DNA from 4 places in the Laedolimicola ammoniilytica genome. Region 2 is predicted to be linked to each of the others. Evidence: predicted binding sites of a transcription regulator. Region 2 holds the regulator's gene; each other region holds the start of a gene.
What was found. Region 2 encodes Rex, which represses fermentation and respiration genes when NADH is low (regulators of the CRP and FNR family bind a similar motif). Its sites were predicted from a motif close to ATTGTTAANTANTTAACAAT; they were not measured.
Positions count from the first base shown of each region.

Region 1: the regulator Rex is predicted to act here: its motif matches at 1,610-1,629, upstream of OCV63_RS02885 (glycerol dehydrogenase).
Region 3: the regulator Rex is predicted to act here: its motif matches at 1,396-1,415, upstream of rsxC (electron transport complex subunit RsxC).
Region 4: the regulator Rex is predicted to act here: its motif matches at 1,423-1,442, upstream of pflB (formate C-acetyltransferase).

Region 1 covers NZ_JAOQKC010000003.1:70,890-74,057, forward strand. Annotated here, with positions in the region: gene OCV63_RS02875 (polysaccharide biosynthesis C-terminal domain-containing protein) at 1-379, shown strand, start outside; gene wecB (non-hydrolyzing UDP-N-acetylglucosamine 2-epimerase) at 379-1,563, shown strand; gene OCV63_RS02885 (glycerol dehydrogenase) at 1,752-2,852, shown strand; gene OCV63_RS02890 (hypothetical protein) at 2,982-3,168, opposite strand, start outside.
Region 2 covers NZ_JAOQKC010000015.1:40,375-43,542, reverse strand. Annotated here, with positions in the region: gene abc-f (ribosomal protection-like ABC-F family protein) at 1-1,364, opposite strand, end outside; gene OCV63_RS11620 (redox-sensing transcriptional repressor Rex) at 1,539-2,186, shown strand; gene alr (alanine racemase) at 2,280-3,168, shown strand, end outside.
Region 3 covers NZ_JAOQKC010000013.1:44,885-48,052, reverse strand. Annotated here, with positions in the region: gene rsxC (electron transport complex subunit RsxC) at 1-1,267, opposite strand, end outside; gene OCV63_RS10650 (ABC transporter ATP-binding protein) at 1,589-3,168, opposite strand, start outside.
Region 4 covers NZ_JAOQKC010000023.1:49,624-52,791, forward strand. Annotated here, with positions in the region: gene pflB (formate C-acetyltransferase) at 1-1,264, opposite strand, end outside; gene OCV63_RS14235 (phosphoribosyltransferase) at 1,523-2,161, opposite strand; gene nifJ (pyruvate:ferredoxin (flavodoxin) oxidoreductase) at 2,417-3,168, opposite strand, start outside.

The DNA of each region.
Region 1 (3,168 bases), on a different contig from region 2:
CTGTGACGCCAGAGGCAGCTTTACAGAGCTTTTGAAGACAGAGAAATGCGGACAGTTTTCTGTGAATATCAGTAAGCCGGGAATTACGAAGGGACAGCATTGGCATCATTCCAAGTGGGAGTTTTTTATCGTGGTATCGGGACATGGGCTGATTCAGGAGCGCAAAATGGGCTTGGATGAGAACGGACAACCCTATCCGGTACGGAATTTTGAAGTGTCCGGGGAGAAGATGGAAGCAGTGCATATGCTGCCGGGATATACCCACAATATTATCAACTTGTCGGAGACAGAGAACCTGGTGACGGTCATGTGGGCCAATGAATCCTTTGATCCGGAGCATCCGGATACTTTTTTTGAACCTGTGGAGGAAAAAGCGTAATGGAGATCAGAACGGATTATTCCGATGTGCATTTTAAAGAAAACGGGAAGCTGAAGCTTCTGATTATTGTGGGGACCAGGCCGGAGATTATCCGTCTGGCGGCTGTGATTAACAAGTGCCGGAAGTATTTTGATGTGGTTCTGGCCCATACGGGACAGAATTATGATTACAATCTGAATGGCATTTTCTTTGAAAACCTGAAGATTGCCAGTCCAGAGGTTTATATGGATGCAGTTGGCGATGATCTGGGCGCGACGGTTGGGAATATTATCAACTGTTCTTATAAGCTGATGAATCAGATCAGGCCGGATGCGCTTTTGATCCTGGGCGACACCAACAGCTGCCTGTCTGCCATTGCGGCGAAGCGCCTGCATATCCCGATTTTTCACATGGAAGCAGGAAACCGCTGTAAGGATGAATGTCTGCCGGAGGAGACGAACCGGAGAATCGTGGATATCATTTCCGATGTGAATCTGGCTTATTCAGAGCACGCCAGAAAGTATCTTCATGAGTGCGGGCTGCCGAAGGAGCGGGTCTATGTGACGGGTTCTCCTATGGCGGAGGTATTGCACCAGAATCTGGCTGAGATTGAGAAGTCGGATATTCTGGAGAAGCTGGGCCTGGAACCGCAGAAGTATATCCTGTTGTCTGCCCACAGGGAGGAGAATATTGATACAGAGAAGAATTTCCTTTCCCTGTTTACAGCTATCAACAGGCTGGCTGAGAAATACGATATGCCGATTCTCTATTCCTGTCATCCCCGTTCCAGAAAACGTCTGGAGGCCAGTGGTTTCCAGCTGGATAAACGGGTGATTCAGCATGAGCCGCTGGGCTTCCATGATTATAATCATCTGCAGATGAACGCTTTTGCGGTGGTATCGGACAGCGGCACCCTGCCGGAGGAGAGCAGCTTTTTTACTTCTGTAGGACGTCCGTTCCCGGCGGTCTGCATCCGTACCAGTACAGAGCGTCCGGAGGCTCTGGATAAGGCCTGCTTTATCCTGGCCGGTATTGATGAAAAGAGCCTTCTGCAGGCGGTGGATACAGCGGTAGAACTGAATCTGGAGCATGATTACGGTATTCCGGTTCCGGATTATGTGGAAGAAAATGTAAGCACAAAGGTTGTGAAGATTATTCAGAGCTACACAGGAGTCGTGGATAAGATGGTCTGGAGAAAATCGTAAGACGGAAAGCATATAACCCAAAACGCTCACAAAAAGCCCATAAAAACCTGTTAAAATATTGACAATCTCCCCTGCCAGCGTTAAAATACTCCTTGGAAAGATAACAGATCAACGCTGCAGGCCGTATGGTGATGCTGCTATCTGGTAACTATAAATAGAAAGCAATCATATGACAGGAGGATTTTATCATGGCAAAGATTTTGACAAGCCCCGGCAAGTATGTACAGGGAGCAGGCGAACTGAAGAAGCTTGGTACCTACGCAAAGACCTATGGAAAGAAGGCTCTGGTGCTGGTGACAGCGTCCGGCCATAAGAGACTGGGAACGACCCTGGAGGATTCATTCCGGGATTCCGGCTGCGAACCGGTTCTGGATTATTTCAACGGAGAATGCAGTAAGACAGAGATCAACCGTCTGATGGAGGTAATGAAGAAGAACGGCTGCGACCTGGTGATCGGCGTCGGCGGAGGAAAGATTCTGGATACCGCGAAGGCGGTGGCTTATTATGAGAAGGTTCCGGTGCTGATCTGCCCGACTATCGCGTCCACAGACGCTCCCTGCAGCGCCCTGTCCGTTATTTATACAGACGCAGGAGTATTTGAGGAGTATCTGTTCCTTCCGGCGAACCCGAATATGGTTCTGATGGATACGGAAATTATCGCCAAGTCTCCGGTTCGGCTGACCGTGTCTGGTATGGGAGATGCGCTGGCGACGTATTTTGAGGCCCGGGCCTGCAAGACCAGCGGGGCAATGACCTGCGCGGGCGGCAAGGTGACGGGAGCGGCGATGGCTCTGGCTAAGCTGTGCTTTGATACCCTGATGGATGAGGGCGTAAAGGCGAAGCTGGCTTTGGAAGCGGGAGCCTGCACCGAGGCAGTGGAGAAGGTGATCGAGGCCAATACCCTGCTCAGCGGCATTGGTTTCGAGAGCGGCGGTCTGGCCGGAGCCCATGCTATCCACAACGGCTTTACCGTTCTGGAAGAGTGCCATCACATGTACCATGGCGAGAAGGTTGCCTTCGGTACCATTACCCAGCTGGTTCTGGAGAATGTTCCGGCGGACGAGCTGGAGGATATCATCGACTGGTGTATCGAACTGGGCCTGCCTGTGACCCTGAAGGAGCTCGGTATCGAGAACCCCACCAGAGAGAAGCTGATGGCAGTGGCCGAAGCAGCCTGCGCGGAAAATGATACCCTGCACAATATGCCTTTCGAGGTAACTCCCGAATCTGTCTATGCGGCGATTCTGGCGGCAGACAGATATGGAAAATATTTCCTTGGTGAAGCATAAAAGATAAAAAAACGAAAAAGGAGCCCCGGTTCCACCCTTTCAAAGGGCGGGCCTGGGCTCCCTTTTCGTAAGCCAAGATGCATCAGGAAGGTTGCATTTCTTCCCTCCTCATGCTACTATTTTGGTAGATTACAGTTTGAATTCAGCCATTAAAGAATCCAGGTAAGCAGGATCTTCAGTGGCACGTTTGGCATCGTCGATACGGTTACTGTTAAGAAGCTTGTTGATAAGGGAAGACATTTTGGATAAAGTTTCCTGAGTTCCAATTTGAACTCCCTTTTGTACGCCAAGTTGCATACCAAGCTGTTTCTGAGCT
Region 2 (3,168 bases):
AGGGAGACGCGGCCCCGCTCGCCGCCGGAGAGCTCCGAGATGCGCTTAAAGACATCGTCGCCGGTAAAGAGAAAGGCAGCCAGGGTGCTTCGAATTGTAGTATTGTCCAGATCCGGGTAGGCGTCCGAAATCTCCTCGAACAGGGTTTTCTCCGGGTGCAGCACATGGTGCTCCTGATCGTAGTAACCGATATGGACTTTCGAACCAAGTGTAAAGGAACCGCTGTCTGCCGGGAGAAGGCCGTTCAGGATTTTTAAAATCGTAGTCTTGCCGGTGCCGTTATTGCCGATGAGTGCCACACGCTCACCGCGTTTGACTTCGAAATTCAGATCGGTGAACAGAGTCTGGGGTCCAAAGGATTTTGCAAGGCCTTCCACGGTCAGTACGTCATTTCCGCTGACCACCTTGGGCTCCAGGGTGATGTGCATCTCGGAGCGGATCTCGCTGGGTTTCTCCAGAACCTCCATTTTATCCAGCATTTTCTCGCGGCTCTCGGCGCGCTTGATAGATTTCTCCCGGTTGAAGGATTTGAGCTTCTGGATGACCTCTTCCTGGTGCTTGATTTCCCGCTGCTGGTTCAGCCAGGCGTGCATGCGGGCCTCCCTTAGTTTGGATTTTTTCGCGGCATAGTCGGAATAATTTCCCTGGAAAGTGGTCACCTCGCCCGCGTCGATCTCGATGATTTTCGTGGCAATCCGGTTCAGAAAATACCGGTCATGGGCTACCACCAGAACCGCGCCGTCGTAATTCAGAAGGAAGGTTTCCAGCCAGGCGATGGAATTCATGTCCAAATGGTTGGTGGGCTCGTCCAGCATGATGAGATCCGGGTGGGAGAGAAGAAGCTTGCCTAAAGAGACGCGGGTCTTCTGACCTCCGGAGAGCTTGTTGACGTGTTTGTCAAATTCTTCCTCTTCAAAACCGAGACCTTTCAGAACGCCCACTACCTCGCTTTTGTAGGCGTATCCGTTTTTTAGTTCGAATTCATGATTCATACGGGTATATTGTTCCAGAGCCGTATCCAGGTTCTCCCCGGAGAGCTCCTTCATCCGTGCTTCGATGTCCCGGATGCGAGCTTCCAGATCAATAACGTCCTGCTTTACGGTCAGCAGCTCCTGATAAATGGTGTGATCGCTGTTCAGATCCTGATGCTGGGCCAGATAGCCGATGGTTCTGCCCTTGGACAGGATCACTTCACCGGAGTCCGCCTCCATTTCCCCGATGATGATTTTTAAGAGGGTGGATTTTCCGGCGCCGTTGATCCCGACCACGGCGGCCTTTTCCCGATCCTCGATGTGGAAGGACGCGTTTTTCAGAATCACATCCGTTCCGAAAGCTTTGTTTATATTTTGACATGCTAATATCATAAAAATACCTCTTTTTTCCGTTGTTGAATGCCACACGAAATTTATTATAGCGAAAAATGCGGGATTGAACAAGATTCTTTTAGAAGAATGCGGCAAAAAGATTGACAAAAAATTTGCTTTTCGATTATAATAAAAACAGTTTCGAAAAGTCTGGTTGAGGGATGTGTAAGGATTATGGAAGAGAGAGAGATCTCAAAAGCAGTAATTAAGCGGCTACCGCGTTATTATCGTTATCTTGGCGAACTGATGGAGAACGGAGTAGAACGTATCTCTTCCGGTGAGCTGAGTAAACGAATGAGCGTCACGGCGTCACAGATCCGGCAGGATCTGAACAATTTCGGAGGCTTCGGACAGCAGGGATACGGATACAATGTGAAGTATCTGTATGAAGAAATCGGCAAGATTCTGGGCCTTGACAAAAAGCACAACATGATCATCATCGGCGGAGGCAACCTGGGACAGGCACTGGCCAATTATGTGGATTTTGAAAAACGAGGCTTCTACATAAAAGGTATCTTCGATGTAAATCCTGTCTTAAAGGGCTTAAGCGTCCGCGGTATCCAGATTCATATGCTGGAGGATCTGGAGAGCTTTATTAAGGACGAGGAGATTCAGATTGCGGCCTTGACATTGCCGAAGTCCAAGGCGGAGGAAATGACGCGGCTTCTGGTTCGGTACGGAATCAAAGCCATCTGGAATTTCGCCCACATCGATCTGGATGTTCCGTCGGACGTTCTGGTGGAGAACGTACATCTGTCAGAGAGCCTGATGCAGCTTTCTTACAATATCACACGGTATGAGAAAGAGCATCCCCGTTCCTGATGGAGTACCGGAAGTGACGAGTCATAAAAGGGAGCTTATGGGCTCCCTTTTGCGTGCAGACGCATATATTAAGGATAGTGAGGAGTGTCAGACGTGAAAAAATATAAGCGCGTAGCGGCTTATGTGAATTTGGATGCCATAGAAGAGAATTTTGAGGCCATGAAGGCGAATCTGCAGGCCGGGACGCAGATTGCGGCGGTGGTAAAGGCCAACGGCTACGGCCACGGCGCGGTACCCATCGCGCAGATGATAGAGGAAAAGGATTATCTGTGGGGGTTTGCGGCAGCCACCATCGAGGAGGCGGTAGAGCTTCGGAAAAACGGAATCCGAAAGCCGATATTAATTCTGGGCTACGTATTTCCGGAGGATTACCCGGAACTGGTGCGCCTGGATATCTGTCCCACCGTGTTCCGGCTGGACATGGCACAGGAGCTTTCTGCAGAGGCCGTGCGTCAGGGAAAAAACGTGAACGTGCATATTAAAGTGGATACAGGGATGAGCCGCATTGGTTTTGCGGATACGGAGGAAAGTGTAAAAACAGTCTGTGAAATTGGGGAGCTTCCCGGGATCACGCTGGAAGGCCTGTTTACCCATTTTGCCAAATCCGACGAGGCGGATAAGGCGGCCACTGAAAAGCAGCTTATGCGGTATCAGGCTTTTAACAGGGCCTGTGAGGCGGCAGGCGTGCGTTTCCAAATTCATCATTGCTCTAACAGTGCCGGTATCATCGATCTGCCGGAAGCGAACCTGGATATGGTGCGGGCGGGCATCACGGTGTATGGCCTGTACCCTTCGGAGGAAGTAAAGAAAGAATTGGTTCCACTGAAACCCGCCATGGAAATGAAGAGCCATATCGTGCATGTAAAAGAGATCACGCCTGGTACGGAGATCAGCTACGGCGGCATCTATACGGCAGACTCCGTGCGCCGGATCGCCACCGTCCCGGTGGGCTACGCGGACGGTTATCCCAGAAGTCTGTCCA
Region 3 (3,168 bases), on a different contig from region 2:
CCGGGCAGACAAAGGTACAGGATCCGCAGGCGATACACTCCAGGCCATACAGCTTCTTTTCATAACGGACATAGCGCTTTCTCTTGGCCGCATCCATCATTTCCTGGGGGGACAGTCCCAGAGGACAGACTCTGGTACAGCGTCCGCAGCGCAGACATGACGTCGCCTGCTTCTCTGCCAGTGCCACCGGATCCTCGCCCAATACCGTCAGCGCATTGTTGTTCTTGCAGATGGGAACCTCCAGATCTGCCAGCGCCATTCCCATCATAGGGCCGCCGCTTAAGTATTTCTGCGCTTCTTTTCCTTCCTGTATGCCGCCTGCGGCCTCCAGAACCTCTGCCATATTCGTTCCGATTTTCACAATCAGGTTACAGGGCTCCTTCACCACATCGCCGGACACCGTAAAGCCTCGCTCCATCAGCGGTGTGGACTTGCATACAGCCTGGTAAATGGCATAAATGGTCGCCACGTTATCCACCACGCAGCCCGCGTCGGCCGGAAGCATGCCAAGCTTCAGATCGATGCCTGCGATCACCTGGATTATGGAACGCTCGCCGCCCTGGGGGTACTTGCATTTCGCAGCGTGAACCTTCAGCCTGTCGTCGCCTGCGCAGGCTTTTTTCAGCGCCGCGATGGCTTCCGGCTTATTTTCCTCGATCAGGAAGACACCCTCTGCAGCCGGGAACAGCTGAAGCAGAATTCTCATGCCCTCTGCCAGCTCCATGCTTTTTGTGCGCATCAGCTGGTCATCACAGGTGATGTAGGGCTCACACTCCGCGCCATTGGCGATGACATAACGAATCTCGTCCGCGTTCTTCGGAGCCAGCTTTACATGAACCGGGAAACCGGCTCCTCCCATTCCTACAATTCCTGCTTTCTGTATACTTCCGAGAATTTCTTCTTTACTGAGCGCCTTGTAATCGCGCTCCGCGCCGATGCCCTCTGCAGGTGTGTACTGTCCGTCATTCTCGATCACGACAGACAACACCTTCGCACCGGATGCTGTTCTTCTGTTCTCAACAGCTTTTACCGTACCGGAGCAGGAGCTGACAATATTCGCTGATACGAAACCGTCCGCTTCGCCGATCAGCTGTCCCGCCAGCACCGTATCGCCCTTTTTCACCAGTGGCTTCGCCGGCTTGCCAATATGCTGGCTCATGGGAAATACCAGATCGCCCTGGGGAAGATAGGTACGGTAAGACGCATCCTTGGCGTACCGTTTTCCATCGTCCGGATGCACGCCGCCTTTAAATGTCTTCTTGAACATAAGCTTTTTCCTTCCTTCATGCTTTTGTAGCATTTGTCTCATATTCACTTTATCACACTTATTATTGGGATACAACTTTAGATAAAAAATAGACAATCTCCGAACAATTCCGAAAATTTTTTGACAATATTGTTAAATTTGTGTCGATAGACTTGTATTTGCGATCACTTTATTCTATCGCAGAATTGAACTGTATTCCAGTATTTTTTTCAATACAATCCGGATTTTTCGGACAAAAAACAGGATTTTCGTCCTCCGCGCACTCCAGATTTCGGAAATCCTGTTTGTATACAATTTATCTTTCTTCCAGTTTATTACAGATCATTCCAGCTCAAATTGACCGGTATATAGCTGATAATAGCGTCCTTTCTCCGCAAGTAGCGCCCCGTGATCGCCCCGCTCGATGATTTCCCCTTTTTCCAGCACCATGATGGCCTTGGAATTGCGGACCGTGGAGAGCCGATGGGCGATGACAAATACAGTCCGGCCCTCCATGATGGCGTCCATGCCCTTCTCGATGAGCCGCTCCGTCCGCGTGTCGATGGAGCTGGTGGCCTCGTCCAGAATCAGCACCGGAGGCTTCGCGATAGCAGCCCGGGCAATGGCGATAAGCTGGCGCTGACCCTGGGACAGATTGCTGCCGTCGCTGTAGAGCATGGTGTCGTAGCCGTCCGGCAGACGGCGGATAAAGGAATCCGCGTTGGCGATCCGGGCCGCCTCCCGCACTTCTTCGTCTGTGGCGTCCAGTTTTCCGTATCGGATATTATCGGCGATGGTTCCGGTAAACAGGTGGGTCTCCTGGATCACCATGGCCAGGGAATGGCGCAGATCGTCCTTCCGAATCCGACGGATGTCAATGCCGTCGTAGGTGATGGTACCCGCCTCGATCTCGTAAAACCGGTTAATCAGGTTGATAATCGTGGTTTTTCCGGCTCCCGTACTGCCCACGAAGGCGATTTTCTGACCGGGCTTCGCATACAGGGAGATGCCATTTAAAATATGTTTCTCCGGCACATAGCCGAAGACCACCTTGTCGAATTTCACATCACCCCGGAGTTTTCGCAGTTCCGCCGCGCCGCCCTGCTCCGCCGCCGGAAGCTTCCAGGCAAAGTGTCCGGTGCGCTCATCAGTCTCTTTTAATTTTCCATTTTCTACCATCACATTGCAGAGGGTCACATCGCCCTCGTCCGCCTCAGGCTCGGCCTCCATCAGATCGAAGATCCGCTCTGCCCCGGCCAGAGCCGTCAGAATCTGGTTGATCTGAGCCGTAAACTGGTTCATGGGCAGGGCGCTCTGGCGCACAAACACCAGATAGGATGACAGGCTTCCGATATCCAGAAAGCCGTTCAGGGTAAAGATACCGCCCACACAGGCCGATACCGCGTAATTCAGATAGGAAAGGCTGACCACGGTGGGCACCTGCATCCCCGTGTAGGTCAGGGCATCTGTAGATTCCTTTCGGAAATTCTCATTGAGCCTGCAGAAAATATCAAAATTAATCTTCTCATGGTTGAAGATTTTCTCCACCTTCTGGCCAGCCATCATTTCCTCTGCGAAGCCATTGATTTTGCCAAGCTCCGCCTGCTGCCGCTGATAATATTTCCGGCTTCTCTTGCTGTTGGTCCGGATAAAAATGCCCATGAGAATCAGAAATACCATGACGATCAGGGACAGCCGCACGCTCAAGACCATCATCATGACAATGGTGCCCACCAGGGTCAGAAAGCTCTGGATCGCCATGGCGAAGCTGTTGTTCATGGCCTCCTGCACCGTGTCCACATCATTGGTGAAGCGGCTCATCAGTTCCCCGTGGGTATGGGCGTCAAAATACTGTAACGGCAGGGTCTGTACGTGGGCAAAGAGATCGCTTCGGATCTCCTGCACCACAGTCTGGGCTGATT
Region 4 (3,168 bases), on a different contig from region 2:
AGAACTGCATTTCCTTTCCTGTCTGCGTTGCGGATACACAGCAGCAGATCGAATAGTCGTCTCCCCATACCGGCATCATCACGTCGTCATTTTCATACTGAATAGAGCTGGTCCGTACGGAAATTGCCGCAGCATACTCCTTGAACGCCCTCGGAAGACGGGAGGAATAAAGCACCGTCAGGTTCGGCTCCGGGCTGGGTCCCATATTCTCCAGTGTATGCAGGAAACGATAATCTGTCTTCGTTACCATAGAGCGTCCGTCCATGCTCATGCCTGCTACCTCCAGGGTCGCCCATACCGGATCTCCGGAGAACAGCTGGTTGTAGGAAGGAACCCTGGCAAATTTTACCATACGGCATTTCATAACGAAATGGTCCACCAGCTCCTGTGCCTCTGCCTCTGTCAGAATTCCATTTTCCAGATCCCGCTCCAGATAGATGTCCAGGAATGTAGACACGCGGCCCACGCTCATGGCTGCTCCGTTCTGGGTGCGGATCGCCGCCAGGTAACCAAAATACAGCCACTGCACTGCTTCTCTTGCATTCTTTGCCGGTCCGGAGATGTCAAAGCCGTAAGATGCCGCCATCTCCTTCATTTCCTTCAGGGAACGAAGCTGTTCTGCCAGCTCCTCCCGCTGACGGATCACGTCGTCAAACATGGTACCGTCGCCACAGTTGGCAAAATCTTCTTCCTTCTTCGCAATCAGGAAATCGATTCCATATAATGCTACTCTACGGTAATCGCCCACAATACGTCCGCGTCCGTAGCTGTCCGGAAGTCCGGTGATAATTTTATTATGACGGGCTCTCTTCATCTCCGGCGTATATACATCAAACACCGCCTGATTGTGTGTCTTATGATATTTTGTAAAAATCTCATGAAGCTTTTCAGAGGGCTCATATCCATAAGTTGTGCAGGCCTGCTCCGCCATCTTGATACCGCCATAGGGCATAAACGCGCGTTTCAGCGGTTTATCTGTCTGAAGTCCTACAACCTTCTCCAGCTCCTTTTTGCCCTCTACAATGTACGCTGCCGGATAAGCGGTAATTCCGGATACCACCTCCGTCTCCATGTCAAGAACGCCGCCTTTGGCGCGCTCCTCTTTTTGAAGCTTCTGCAGCTCTCCCCAAAGTTCCTCTGTAGCTGCCGTCGGTCCTGCCAGGAATCTCTCATCACCTTCATAGGGGCGATAATTTTTCTGGATAAAGTCTCTTACATTGACCTCCTCTTTCCAGAATCGTCCACGGAAGCCTTCCCATGCCATGTTCTCTGTCATTGTATTTCCTCCTGTATCTGTTATATAGTCTGCAGCATTTTCAGATTAGCATCCCCTAATCCGTTAAAATTTTAACATGAATTTTTGCCTAAATCAATGGATTTTATGCATATTTTTTGTTCTTTCTGTGGTACATTTTCTTGTTTTTTGTTAATTTCTGGACAAAATAGTCAAAAAATAACGTCGGACAAGTGGAATGCTTTTTTGTACCGTTCCGAACTCGTCCGACGTTTTATTTTATCTTCTTTAAAGTCTGCTGTAACCGAAGGTATTGACAATGGCGTCTACCTTCTCCTGCTTCTGGCACAGGGGGCAGTCACGGAAGCTGTAGGTCTGATAATCCGGCATATCCTTCCGGGTGAAAATGGCGTTGACCGGAATGGAATGTGCCTTATCTACTGCGCTGAAAATCGCGTTGATGGCACTGATTTTGCCGCCGTAATACTCGATACACTCGATACTCTGATTCAGGGTTTTTCCGGTGGTGGCTGTAGCCAGCAGCAACAGGATATTCTTATCCCGGACCATCATCTGCATATTGTCACGAAAAATCAGCTGGCCTCCGGTATGGTACTCCGGAGTCGCGATATAGATGGTCTTGTGCTCATTGATGGAACGGACTCCGGCTTTGGTCAGCTCCTCTGCCAGATATGCTCCAATCACCTCGCAGCCATCCAGGCATACGATGGTGTCCACAATGCTGTAGTTGGAGTAATAGGCCAGCAATCTCGCTGCCGCCTGGGCTTCATTCTGGCGCGCCTTCAGTGTGGTCAGATCAATGTAATAATTGATGTAGGAATGGTTTGTGGCGAAATGACCCGGAATCACCTTCAGCGACACGGCCGGATCTGCCTTTGCATACACCTTAAACATCCTTGTTTCCATAAAATGCCCCCTTTTATGTTTGGTTTATGCTGTTATTGTATCACATTTCCTTTGATTTTCATATTGTTTTTTCACTATTTTCACTATTTTTACAATTATTAGATTTTTCTGATATTTTGACCACTTACTTTTACGGTACAGGAAATTCCAGCGGAATTCTCTGTTCCGTAAAGAATCCGGCAGAAACACGGTTTCCCGTATCTCTGCCGGATTCTTATTTATCTCATTATGCTTTTTGGCATGTCGACGAAAGGATTACTCCTCTGTCTTCTTCGGAGCGTACAGCTCGCCCAGGCTCTTCAGATACTCGTATCTTGCCTTAGCGTTCTCCTCAGCCTCTGCGAACAGCTTCTCAGCTCTTTCCGGATTAGCACGTACCAGAGAGTTGTAACGAACCTCTCCGTTCAGGAACTCCTTGTAGTCGCCTGTCGGCTCCTTGCTATCCAGAGTGAACGCGCTCTTGCCCTCAGCCGGAGCTGCCGGGTTGAAGCGGAAGCAGTGCCAGTAACCAGCCTTAACAGCCAGCTCTTCCTCTGTCTGAGCCTTGCTCATGCCCTTCTTGATACCATGGTTGATACACGGAGCGTAAGCGATGATCAGGGACGGTCCCGGATATGCCTCTGCCTCTGCGATAGCCTTTACACACTGGTTGTAATCAGCACCCATAGCGATGGAAGCTACATATACATAGCCATAGCTCATAGCGATGGAAGCCATATCTTTCTTCTTAACTTCCTTACCAGCTGCAGCGAACTGTGCGATAGCACCGGTCTGGGTAGACTTGGATGCCTGTCCGCCTGTGTTGGAATATACCTCGGTATCGAATACCATGACGTTGATGTCCTTGCCGCTTGCAAGTACGTGGTCTACACCGCCGAAGCCGATATCGTATGCCCAACCGTCACCACCGAAGATCCACTGAGACTTCTTAGCCAGGAAGTCCTTATCCTTCAGAATCTCCTTTGCTGCGTCGCATCCGCAAGCTTCCAGAGCTGCTACCAGCTTGT